4 regions of the Lysinibacillus sp. NPDC056185 genome follow, and region 1 is predicted to be linked to each of the others. Evidence: riboswitches for the same ligand, from Rfam matches in the RefSeq annotation. Region 1 holds a riboswitch; each other region holds the start of a gene.

Evidence for each region. A riboswitch is a leader RNA that binds a small molecule or an ion and turns the genes downstream of it on or off. The one in region 1 is predicted to bind S-adenosylmethionine.
Region 2: linked by a shared signal. The riboswitch ahead of ACMZ42_RS13850 (methionine ABC transporter ATP-binding protein) and the one ahead of ACMZ42_RS22150 (O-acetylhomoserine aminocarboxypropyltransferase/cysteine synthase family protein) in region 1 are both predicted to bind S-adenosylmethionine.
Region 3: linked by a shared signal. The riboswitch ahead of metA (homoserine O-acetyltransferase MetA) and the one ahead of ACMZ42_RS22150 (O-acetylhomoserine aminocarboxypropyltransferase/cysteine synthase family protein) in region 1 are both predicted to bind S-adenosylmethionine.
Region 4: linked by a shared signal. The riboswitch ahead of ACMZ42_RS04295 (cyclase family protein) and the one ahead of ACMZ42_RS22150 (O-acetylhomoserine aminocarboxypropyltransferase/cysteine synthase family protein) in region 1 are both predicted to bind S-adenosylmethionine.

What each region holds. Positions count from the first base shown of each region.
Region 1 is NZ_JBLLLQ010000031.1:4,755-7,897, reverse strand. It holds gene ACMZ42_RS22150 (O-acetylhomoserine aminocarboxypropyltransferase/cysteine synthase family protein) at 261-1,562, opposite strand; SAM riboswitch class I at 1,680-1,793, opposite strand; gene ACMZ42_RS22145 (glycerol-3-phosphate acyltransferase) at 2,052-2,684, shown strand; gene ACMZ42_RS22140 (DASS family sodium-coupled anion symporter) at 2,871-3,143, shown strand, end outside.
Region 2 is NZ_JBLLLQ010000013.1:11,783-14,925, forward strand. It holds gene gcvH (glycine cleavage system protein GcvH) at 1-43, shown strand, start outside; gene ACMZ42_RS13840 (toprim domain-containing protein) at 426-767, shown strand; gene ACMZ42_RS13845 (thioredoxin family protein) at 784-1,086, shown strand; SAM riboswitch class I at 1,151-1,255, shown strand; gene ACMZ42_RS13850 (methionine ABC transporter ATP-binding protein) at 1,576-2,604, shown strand; gene ACMZ42_RS13855 (methionine ABC transporter permease) at 2,594-3,143, shown strand, end outside.
Region 3 is NZ_JBLLLQ010000002.1:306,395-309,537, reverse strand. It holds gene ACMZ42_RS03905 (TrmB family transcriptional regulator) at 1-232, shown strand, start outside; gene ACMZ42_RS03900 (nucleotide excision repair endonuclease) at 306-677, opposite strand; gene ACMZ42_RS03895 (YfzA family protein) at 1,234-1,533, shown strand; SAM riboswitch class I at 1,690-1,800, shown strand; gene metA (homoserine O-acetyltransferase MetA) at 1,951-2,886, shown strand; gene ACMZ42_RS03885 (endospore germination permease) at 2,962-3,143, opposite strand, start outside.
Region 4 is NZ_JBLLLQ010000003.1:53,673-56,815, reverse strand. It holds gene ACMZ42_RS04305 (SMI1/KNR4 family protein) at 1-383, opposite strand, end outside; gene ACMZ42_RS04300 (hypothetical protein) at 541-951, shown strand; SAM riboswitch class I at 1,098-1,202, shown strand; gene ACMZ42_RS04295 (cyclase family protein) at 1,303-2,040, shown strand; gene ACMZ42_RS04290 (DedA family protein) at 2,093-2,689, opposite strand; gene ACMZ42_RS04285 (Cof-type HAD-IIB family hydrolase) at 2,891-3,143, opposite strand, start outside.

The sequences.
Region 1 (3,143 bases):
ACCGATCAACAAGTCGGCGCTTTAAATTGGTTCTAGGTTGGTAGCCCTTCGAACACTTTTCTTATTTCCTAGTATAAAACAAGGATTTAACCAAGTCAACAATACTTATAAAATTACTTGGTATTAATTTTAAACCATTTCATTACTCTCACCAAATGAGGCGAGCGGATGATGTAGCAACGTTTGACGCATTACCAAATGAGGCCTATCGAATGAGAAAATACGTAAACGCTACAACATTAGCCAATGTATTTTATTTATTAAGCTTCTACTTCTTGTTGTGAAGCTGTTACTTGTTCAATAGCTTGTTCTAAATCTGCAATGATGTCCTCTACTGCCTCTAAACCGATTGATAAGCGAATGAGCGACTCGGTTACGCCAGTTTGGATTAGCTCTTCAGCAGATAGTTGCTGATGTGTAGTAGATGCTGGATGAATAATTAATGATTTAGCATCCCCTACATTTGCTACGTGTGAGAATAATTTCACACTATCGATTAACTTACGCCCTGCTTCACGTCCACCTTTAATGCCAAATGTAAGTACAGAACCGAAGCCATTTCTTAAATATTTTTTAGCTAAATTATGGGTAGGGAAATCTTCTAAGCCGTTGTAATTTACATATTCCACAGATGGGTGGTTTCGTAAATATTCAGCTACTGCTAATGCATTTTCATTGTGTTTAGGAATACGCAAATGAAGCGTTTCTAAACCTTGTAATAAATTAAATGCCGCATCAGCACTTAATGTTGGTCCAAAGTCACGTAGCAGTTGCACACGCAGTTTTGTGGCGAATGCTGCATCAGCTGTGTCAATACCATAACGCAAACCGTGATAAGAAGCATCTGGCTCAGTAAAGCCTGGGAAACGTCCACGAGTCCAATCGAACTTCCCTGCATCTACTACAACGCCACCTAAAGTTGTTCCATGACCACCAATCCATTTCGTTGCAGAATGAACAACGATATCTGCACCGTAGTCAATTGGTGTAGAGCCATATGGTGAAGCAAATGTGCTATCAATAATTAATGGTAAGCCGTTTTCATGTGCTATATTTGCTACTGCTTCAATATCTAGTACCTTTAAACTTGGGTTACCGTAAACTTCAGCGAACACGGCCTTTGTTTTATCAGTAATAGCAGCTTTGAAATTTTCTGGATTTGTTTCATCTACAAAAATCGTTTTAATACCGTAGTTTGGTAGTGTGTTAGCGAATAAATTATAAGTACCTCCGTATAAAGAGCTACCTGCAACAATTTCATCGCCTGCCCCTGCAAGATTTAAAATGGAAAACGCGATTGCTGCTGCACCAGATGAAAGTGCTACTGCTGCTGTACCGCCTTCTAATAAAGCGACGCGTTTTTCAAAAACATCTACAGTTGGGTTTGTAATACGAGTGTAAATATTACCAGCTTCCTCTAAGGCAAAAAGACGTTGCGCATGAGCAGTGTCTTTAAAAACGAAAGCCGTTGAGCGATATACGGGTACTGTACGAGATCCTGTTACCGGGTCTGGCTCTTGGCCACCGTGTAACAGCAATGTTTCTGGTTTAAATTTTGTCATTGTATACCTCCAAATGGTTATTTTTTTACGATGGTACCGGAGATGAGGAGGATTTTTTCAGTAGAAAACAAAAACCCTCTTCAGCTAAGAAGAGGGTTGCGGTTGCAAGTTTTCCTCCCCTTATCTGCCAGATCCAAGTAAGAATCTGTAGGAATTAGCACCTTAGCAAGTTCGTCACTTACTGGTTGCCGGGCATCATAGGGCCTATCCCTCCGCCGCTCTTGATAAGAGTATGAGATTCAATTTCCATCGTTGTTACAAAGTATAAACATAGACTTTTTCTCTGTCAATACTAAAATTTTATTTTTTCCGAAACTTCTGTCTGCTTCTTTACGTAATCCAAACACATACACTATTTTAGATATTTATTGTTTTGGTCACCAAAGCATGGACTGATTTCCGTTTCAGCTGGGCGTTTCCTAGGGGCTTCGGGCTAACACAATGTTAGAACTTTTGTGATGAACCCATTATTTGGAAAGGAGAATTTTTATGATAAAAGCCGTTATTATTTTTCTTCTTGTTGGTTATTTGATTGGCTGTATTCACGGCTCTAAAGTTGCTCAGTTTTTATCAGGGGTAGATTTAAAAATGGCCGGTCATGGCAATGCAGGTGCCTCTAATGCAACACTTTCCCTTGGCTGGAAATACGGCATATTAGTTGCACTGATCGATATCGGTAAAGGCGTTGCAGCTATAATCGGTGCACATGTTTATTTAGCAGATATAACACAATTAACAGAAGTACAAGTTTGGCTCTTCATCTATATCGTAGCTTCCGGTGTCATTCTAGGTCATAATTTCCCATTTTATATGGGCTTCAATGGCGGTAAAGGAACTGCTTCAATCATAGGAATATTACTTGCGATTGATTGGAAAATTGGCTTGTTTGCACTCATTTTATTTGTTATTTTATCTTTCGTGACGAACTATTTAATTGTCGGTGTACTTGAATTTTATCTCGTTTTTTGTACAGCCACTTATTTATGGATTCCTGGAGTTGGCCCAACGATTTTAGCCCTATTACTTTTTGGTATAGCCATCATTTTGCATATCGAAAATATTAAGCGATTGATGCTAGGAACTGAGCCTAAAGTAACTTCAGCATTCAAAAAGAAAAAATAAAATCTTTTGGATATTTTTGTCTTTTCTTTGACCGTATATTTTCTCGCAACTGCCCATTATCGCTATAAATAGAGGGTATTTCACATACTAGTTTTTTTACAATAATTAGACAAATTAACTTTCTTAATAAAGCATTTTACTAGCCGATGTGAAAATTACAGTCATGTTTAAGAAAGGATGAAAAGTATGTCTACTTCTGAACAAGCAAAACAGAAACGTAATTTGAAACCACTCTGGATTGGATTAGCCTTCGCTTCATTAATCATCATTACTTTTTTACCTAACAACGGCGATTTACCTGTAGCCGGACAACGAGCTTTGGCTATTTTAGCTTTCGCGGTCATCCTATGGGTTACAGAAGCAGTATCCTATCCCGTTAGCTCTGCCATGATTATTGCTCTCGTTACAATCTTACTAGGGCTAGCTCCGTCAATGGAAGATCCAACGAGAGCGTTAGGA
Region 2 (3,143 bases), on a different contig from region 1:
GCTTATGACAGCTGAGCAATACGAAGAAATGATTGCAGAATAAGACAAGCCTTTAACTTCTTTCAGCGAGTGTTCAAACATCAGCTAAAAGAAGTTAAAGCCTCCGGCGGATGTCATGGAATCGGAAAGGAGTGTTTAGATGATGTTAGCCTAAGATCATCGCATCCATGCGATAACGGCTAACTAACCTGCGTCGTGCAGGCCTAAGCACAAAGCCGATTCCTGACGCGATTATGTCGAGGCATAATTGATCAGAAAAACGTCGGAAACTACCGACGTTTTTTTTTTATCTTAACCATCCTGCCACTATAGTTGGTAAGGTAAATGCAAGTATATTCCCTTATTAATAGGTATCTAACTGTATCAACGACAAGGTTTGTTGATATAATGAATTATAAGGGATATGTCTAAATGGGGGTGGCGTGATGTTCGAGGGAAAATGCTTAATTGTCGAAGGCCGATCGGATAAACTTCAAATCGAACCTATTTTAAATGAAGACGTAAAAATACTTTGTACAAATGGTACAATTGGTGTGCATCAATTAGAAGAGCTACTCGACCCATATGAGGGTTGTGAGCTTTATACATTTTTTGATGCAGATACATCAGGTAATAAGCTACGGGCATTAATGGACAGACATTATCCAGAGGCTGAGCATTTACGTACGATGCCAACATATAAGGAAGTTGAGACAACTCCGAGGAAAGTGTTAGCGGCGATATTGCTTCGTGCACATTTCTCAATCCATAATGAATATATTTTGTAAGGTTGCGTGAAAAAAAATGGAAGAATGGTCAAAAGAGCAGTGGAACACGGCTATCCAGTCCGGTGAAAAGGCTGCCTTTTATTTATATACGCCAATGTGTGGAACGTGCGCAGTTGCATCGAAAATGATGGCGGTTATTGAGCAATTGCTGCCACAGCTACAGATTGGTAAGGCGAATATTAATTTTATAGAGCAAATAGCTTATGATAATAAAATCGAAAGTGTACCATGTTTACTCGTATGTGAAGGCGGAGAAGTGATAGAAAAGGTTTATGCCTTCCAATCCGTACCATATTTATACGAATTGTTAAAAAACTAATTGACTGAATATTAATCACATGGTAAAGTAACAAATATATTAAAAAAACAATAAATATATCGAACTCTTATAAAGAGCGGCGGAGGGAAGTGCCCTATGAAGCCCGGCAACCATCACAAACGTGAAAAGGTGCCAAATCACCCAAAGATTTATCTTTGACAGATGAGAGAACGGTTTAGCGTATATGTACGTGACCCCTTCTACTTGTCTTTAAGTGAAGGGGTTTTTTAATTTCTTTCAGCGGGTGTCCTGGAATCGAAAAGGAGTGCTTAGAGGATGTTAGCCTAAAACCATCGCATCCATGCGATAATGGCTAACTGACCTGCATCGGTGCTGCTGTCGCTGCGTTAGCACTACGCTTTCGCGCAAAAAATATCTGCAGGCCTAAGCACAAAGCCGATTCCGGACGTAATTTTTATCTGTGCAAAAGCGAAGTGACAGCAACAATTATGCCGAGGCATAATTGATATAAGAAAAGGAGAATTCGCTATGATCAATCTTCAAAATATTACGAAGAAATACAAAACTACGAATGGCGAATTAACAGCAGTTAAAGACGTCAACCTTTCTATTAATAAAGGTGAAATTTTCGGCATTATCGGCTATAGTGGCGCTGGTAAAAGTACAATGATTCGTTTGTTAAATGGTTTAGAAAAGCCTACATCTGGTACGGTGACGGTTAATAATCAAGAGTTTTCGTCCATAAAGGGGCAAAAGCTTAGGGATGCTAGACAAAAGGTTAGTATGATTTTCCAACATTTCAATTTACTTTGGTCTAGAACTGTTGCAGAAAACATCGCTTTCCCACTAGAAATCGCAGGTGTGCCAAAGGCCAAACGGGAAGCACGTGTGAATGAATTGATTACACTAGTTGGCTTGGAAGGGCGCGAAAAAGCATATCCATCACAACTATCGGGGGGACAAAAACAACGGGTAGGTATCGCTCGTGCACTTGCTAATAATCCAGAGGTATTGTTATGTGATGAGGCAACATCTGCACTCGATCCGGAGACAACAGATGCTATTCTTGATCTACTTGTCGATATTAACGAACGATTAGGTCTAACGATTGTGTTAATCACACATGAAATGCACGTTATCCGTAAGATTTGTCATCGTGTAGCGGTTATGGAAGCTGGTGAAATTGTAGAACGTGGTGAAGTATTACAAGTATTCCAAGCTCCACAAGCAGCCATTACGAAAAAATTCGTTTCTCAAATTACAGATACGAAGGAAACACAGGAAACTGTGGCACAAATTAAAGAAAATTACCCTAATGGACAACTTGTTAAGCTAATCTTTGTAGGAGAAAAAACAGAGCAGCCTGTCATTTCACATCTTGTGAAACAGTTTGATGTAGAAGTAAGTATTGTACATGGTAATATTTCGCAAACGAAAAATGGAGCGTACGGTACACTTATTGTGCAAATTGATGGCTCAGAGGCGAACGTTGCTGCTTCACTGAGTTACTTAAATACAGTCGAAGTACAAACGGAGGTGATTACAAATGCTAACTAGTCTTTTTCCGAATGTCGACTGGGAAAAAATGTGGGACGCTACGTATGAAACATTGTATATGACAACAATTTCTACGGTCATCACATTTATACTTGGATTAGTAATTGGAATCTTATTATTTTTATCAAGTCCCAACCAACTATGGGCCAACAAAATTGTAAACTTTTTAACAGGATCAATCGTTAACATTTTCCGCTCGATTCCATTTATCGTATTGATTATCTTATTAATTCCATTCACGAAATTTTTACTCGGCACAATTCGTGGCGCAGACGCGGCTTTACCAGCATTAATTATTGGAGCTGCACCATTCTATGCGCGAATGGTATTAATCGCCTTACGCGAAATTGATAAAGGTGTTATTGAAGCGGCTCGTTCAATGGGTGCCAAAACGTCAACGATTATTTGGAAAGTATTAATTCCCGAATCGTTACCAGCGCTTATTTCTGGTCTTACTGTAACTGCTGTAGCACTTGTTGGTTATACTGCGATGGCAGGTATTATCGGCGCAGGTGGTCTAGGAAACTTAGCATTCTTAG
Region 3 (3,143 bases), on a different contig from region 1:
GAATGCGTCTACACCTCATTGGTTTATTTTATCGGTAGATGGCAAGCAAATGATTTATGGTCACTCTCCGTCAAATCAGGAAACGGCTTTTATTACCAATGATCCTGTTCATATCTATTTATTAGAGGATTATATATGGCATGACGTGCTTATTAATCGCCTTTTAAAGCGTGATGATACGGAGCTTGAGGAATGGATTACTAAAGAACGTAAAGCATTTTTCTTAGAATGAAAGTATTGAAAAAGAATCTGCAAGCCGTCATGTACATTACAGAAGGCGAGCAGATTCTTTTTTTCGTTAAATATTAATAAAATACTTTATCAACATTGTATTTAGAGCGGAATGAATTGATCGCGTATGTTTCGTAAATTTCACGTTCCATTGGATCTTCCACTTCATACACTTCAATTTTGAAAATTTCATTACGGTGATTTTTCATCGGTGACACATTGTCCTCGAAATGCTTTTTAATACGTTGACGAATTTTACGTGCTTTACCGACAAATAATAGTTCGTTCTCTTCATTGTAGAATAAGAAAATACCACCGTTTTCACGTGTGATTTTATGGAAATCAATAAAACCATGGTACGGTGTGATTGGTACATCACCTGGCTTTAAATCTTGTTCGCGTTGGCGAATTACTAAATCTGGTTTTGGAAATTCAATTTTAATCAAAGTATTCACGTTCCTCTCTGTTACTAAAGGTATATGTTAACATAAGTACAGCATGTTTACCATCAAATAATGAATGTAAACATTCAAGATTAGTGTTAAACAAATTACATAATGACATGCATAGTTAATAACAAAATATTCTATGTATTATTGATATTCTTAATTGTTCATGTTACAATTCTTTTTAATTAAATAATCTCATCATGAGAAATTGAGGGATTGTTTTAGAAACCCAGTCGTACCAAGGGTTTGAAGTACATGATAAGATGTTGAGTAGATTAAAGTTTATTTGTTATTAATAATACACTTCTTATTGTCTATTAATTTAGATGAGGAGAGGTGTATTTTTTTATGCTGTTAAAGTTTGCTTATGATGATTTTATTGCAGACAGAAAATTCAACAATACGACTCAAGCAAATATCAATAGTTACAAATACATGATTAAGCCGTTCATCGACAAATATAATTGATAGGATTATCTAAAAAAGGAATATATGTTTAATTTTGAAACTTATTCCTGAATTTTACGTATAACAATTAGAGGGGGGATATAACTTGGCTAATAAACAAAAAAATCCAATTCCATTTTTGAAAAAGACTTGGGTGTCTTCTATTGGTGTATTTTTATTGTCACAGATAATCTTTATTACGTGTGAAGCAACAGGATGGATACCTAATTATAGAGATATTGGCGGAACGTTTATTGGAAGAATTACGGAATCTTCAATTTTCAAAGAGTGGTTTACTTTTTATGAAACACCAAATTTCAATTTACTTACTATCTTTTTTGGCATCTTTCTTGTGTTTGGAATAATAGAGGCGATAAAAAGTGTTTTTTCACCAAGGTCTACATAAGTAAAGACTATAGCAAAAGTATCACTAGGGTGTAAAGATAAATAACTAAACTATAATTTCCCTAAAAACATAATGACATGCATGATTAATAACAAAATATTCTATGTATTATTGATATTCTTAATTGTTCATGTTACAATTCTTTTTAATTAAATAATCTTATCATGAGAAGTTGAGGGATTTGGCCCGATGACGCTTCAGCAACCTCTAACGAAAGTTAGAAAGGTGCTAATTCCAGCAAAGGATTTGTCCTTTGAGAGATAAGAGTGAACGTGGAAAAATCCTTCTCATTCTATCTCAACTGGAATGAGGGGGATTTTTTAATTTCATCGAAAAAGAAGACTTAATGAGCTTTGAACAGGGCCTGTGCATGGAGACTAAGGCCCAATTGATCTTAACTAGAGAGGGGAATGCAAGATGCCAATTAATATTCCAAAAAACTTACCAGCTGGAGAACATTTACGTGAGGAAAAAATATTCGTTATGGAAGAGGACAGAGCGAAAACTCAACAAATTCGTCCATTAAATATCTTAATTTTTAATTTAATGCCGGAAAAAGAAAAAACAGAACTGCAATTACTTCGTTTATTGGGGAATACACCATTACAAGTGAATATTACATTTTTAAATACAGCTACGCATGAATCAAAAAATGTTAGTAAATCACATTTACAGTTATTTTACACGACTTTCAATCAAATTCGTCATCGCCGCTATGATGGCATGATTATTACGGGTGCACCAGTAGAGAAAATGGAATTTGAAGAAGTGAACTACTGGCAGGAAATTTCTGAAATTATGGATTGGTCCAAGACAAACGTAACATCGGTTTTACATATATGTTGGGGTGCACAGGCAGCGTTATACCATCATTACGGTATTGGTAAAATTGGGCTGCCTGCTAAATGCTCAGGTGTATATTCGCATGTTATTACGGATTTAACAGTGGACTTAGTACGTGGCTTTAGTGATTCATTTACTGCACCACATTCACGTTATACATCCGTATCAATTGATGAAGTACTTAGCCATCCCGATTTACGATTACTATCTTATTCTGAAGATGCTGGTGTTTTCATTGTGCAATCTAAGGATAATAAAAACATTATGATTACTGGTCATCTTGAATATGATGCAACAACTTTAGCTGATGAGTATAGTCGTGATGTTGCGAAAGGATTAGATATTGATGTACCAGTAAATTATTTCCCACATGATAATCCTGCAAATGAACCGATTAATACTTGGCGCGCCCATACACATTTATTATTCTCGAATTGGTTGAACTACTATGTTTACCAAGAAACACCATACGAATGGGATTTTGTCGATCAGATTGAATATCATATTTAAAACCGCTCAATTACAATAAAGAAAAATGATGACTTTGATATTTCAGGGTCATCATTTTTTCACGCCATTATGCTGTTAATTTTCTGATGAATTTTTATTTCTATCACTGCTTGGAGTATTGCCGGTATCGCTATCATTCTGTGTAGTATTGTTGCTACTATCACTCTGCGAAGGATTTTCGCTGTTACTTGCACTTTGAGTAGAATTATCGTTATTACTACTACTTTCATTTTGAGTAGTATTACCGGCATTGCTAC
Region 4 (3,143 bases), on a different contig from region 1:
ATTTTTCCATACTCTGTATCCCATGTAAATGGAAGATATCCTAAAGTGCATAATGATGGATTAAACATATCCCTTACGTTATTTAAAGGTTCTTCAATACTTTGGTCAGGTATTACACCAAAATAATGATGATACGTTGAAATAAAAGCTTTATACCATTCGGGAAAATTAAGTCCGAACTCTTTTTCTAACGTTTGAATATCTTCCTCTGTTACAGTGGAAGGAATCATTCTCCACATAGACCACTCTGCATCGATATCAACTACTTTCATTTCTTCAGGTACGTCAGGGCACATCCACCTACAAAATCCTGCTTCAGACACCTGATTATAACGTTCATAGTAAACTTCAAAACCATTTTTTATGTATGCACGAATATCCATCTTAATAACTCCTTTTGAGGAAGAATAAATTGGTCAAGATTTAAGCCATTGAACTGAGCCCCTTTTCGCTCAGGCTTTTCAAAGCATTAGCCATTAACACCGAAAGTCTTTGTTGTACATAAGATAATGTATCAGCTATAGGATAGGAGGAATTTAGTTGTATTACAATCCTTATTCGTATTTTGTCTATCCTAATTATTATCCGGCATGGGTAATGGCAAATCAACCAACAATTCAACACCCTTCTAGCCATCTAGCAATGCCGACAAACCCAACGAATAGAAGTCCATTTCCAATTGTCAATACAAAGAAATTGAAGACTTCTGCGAATCGGATCAAGGTTATTATGCAGCAAGCACAATTACTTACGGATAAAATTGATGAATCAGAGCAATTTGCGCATGATCTTATGAACGCAGCACAACAATCAAATAAAACAGAAGTTGAAAAGTTAATTACGTCAACAGGCATTACTATAAAATTCGAAACTACCTATACACCAGATGGATTTCGTATAACATTTACTGAAAGTAGCTGTTGTAAGCTAACACTAATTTTGGGTTGGTGACGAGTTGGTCCTTTAAAGAGGGCCTCTTTTTTTGCCTTTAGCATCTTTATGAATTTTAACCATGTATCCCTATTGAACTTGTAAACTATAAATAAATATGCTAAAGTACTTGTAATCATTATTTCTGAAAATTCTTATATCGCATTTTCTTATCAAGAGAGACGGAGGGATTGGCCCTATGAAGTCTCAGCAACCAGCCTATAGGTATGGTGCTAATTCCAATTGGCGAAATTTAGCCTTGAAGATGAGAAGACTTACTTTAGTTGCTTTGCACAAGAGTCCTCTTTCTACAAGGAGGGCTCTTTTTTATTGTTACATCCAAAAATAATTAAAAGAAAGCAGGAAGATATTATGGCAAACGAACTTTTACAAGCAATTCAACTATTGAAATCGAAAGAATGGGTGGATTTAACACATACATTTGGTCCTAATTCGCCCCACTTCTTTATGTTTGATGATGCAAAATTTGAAACATTATTTTCCCATGATGATGGCTTCTTTGCGCAGCAATTCACTTTCCCTGGGCAATATGGAACACATATCGATCCACCTATCCATTTTGTGCGAGATACACGCTATTTAGAGGAATTGGAGCTAAAAGAACTAGTGCTACCACTAATCGTTATTGATAAATCAAAAGAAGCCGAAGTAAATAACGACTTCACGTTAAGTGTTCAAGATATTCTTGACTTTGAAGCTGAAAATGGGGAAATTGAAACAGGTACCTTTGTTGCGTTGCGTACCGATTGGAGTAAACGTTGGCCAGATAAAGAATCTTTCAGCAACAAAGACGCTGATGGCAATAATCATATTCCTGGCTGGGGATTAGAAGCGTTACAATTTTTATTCGGCGAACGAAAAGTAAGTGCTATTGGCCACGAAACCTTTGATACGGATTCAGCAACAGATTTTCGTAAAAATGGTAAGCTAGATGGCGAATATTTTGTGCTTGAGCAAGATACTTACCAAATTGAGCTCATGACAAATTTGGATAAGCTCCCTCCAAAAGGTGCTGCTATTTTCAATATTGTACCGAAGCCTGAGAAAGCCTCTGGATTCCCTGTGCGTTCATTTGCAATATTGCCTTAAAAGATAAAAAGGTCTGATTCACAACCTGAGTAGGTATTGAATCAGACCTTTTTTACTTTGGCGAATTCCTTTTTTTGAAAATAAAATAAACGATTAACATTAGTATTAGGAACAATACTATAAGATAAATACTGTAGCGGGATAAATATACCCCAACATAACGCCAGTTCTCCCCAAGTACCTTTCCTAAGGTAATAAAAGTAAATGTCCAAATAACTGCTCCCGTATAGGCAAAGAAAGCAAATTTTTTATAAGGATAATTATTGATAGCCGCAATATATGCTGTAAGATGACGCACACCAGGAATAAAATATCCTATTAATAATAACCCCGGCCCTATTTTTGCAAATAATTTTCTAGTAAAGTCAATTTTCTGTTCAGTAATATGGACTTTCGAACCGTATTTTCGTAATAAAGGTAGTCCGAATTTATAACCTATATAATAGCTCAGGGTAATTCCCCCCGCTGCACCTATCATAGCGCTGATTAAAGCTGGAATATGTGCCAGCGTTTCTTGATATACGCTATATCCTACATACGTTAAAAATATCTCGTCAGGAAGTGGCAGACCGACAATTCCCCCAACTAGGATGAGAATGATGCCAAAATATCCATAATGTTCAATAAGAGATTGCACGTGATGCGCCATAAATCATCCCACCTAAAGCGTAATAATTTTTAATAGTTAGCTTTATAATAACTCAAATGAGACAACATTATGAGTATTATGGATTATATACAATTTTCTCCATGAAACATGGATCAATGTTGTATCGTAACATATCTATAGTTTTTTCTTAGTGACTGGTAGATTCATAATTTACCTAAAATATTATTCACTTTCAAATAATTAAATTATTTGCAGCTCACGTAGAGCATAATCAATCCCGTCCTCAGTTGATTTCTTCGTTACATAATTAGCGACATTTTTTAATGCTTCACTACCATTGCCCATTGCAATACCAAAGCCGACCTGCTCCAGCATATCGATATCATTATCTCCATCGCCAAAAGCAAGTGCTTCTTCAGGACTCAAGTCGAAATAATCTAGTACAGCATGGACAGCAATAGATTTAGAAACATCATGTTGCAAAACATTTGTA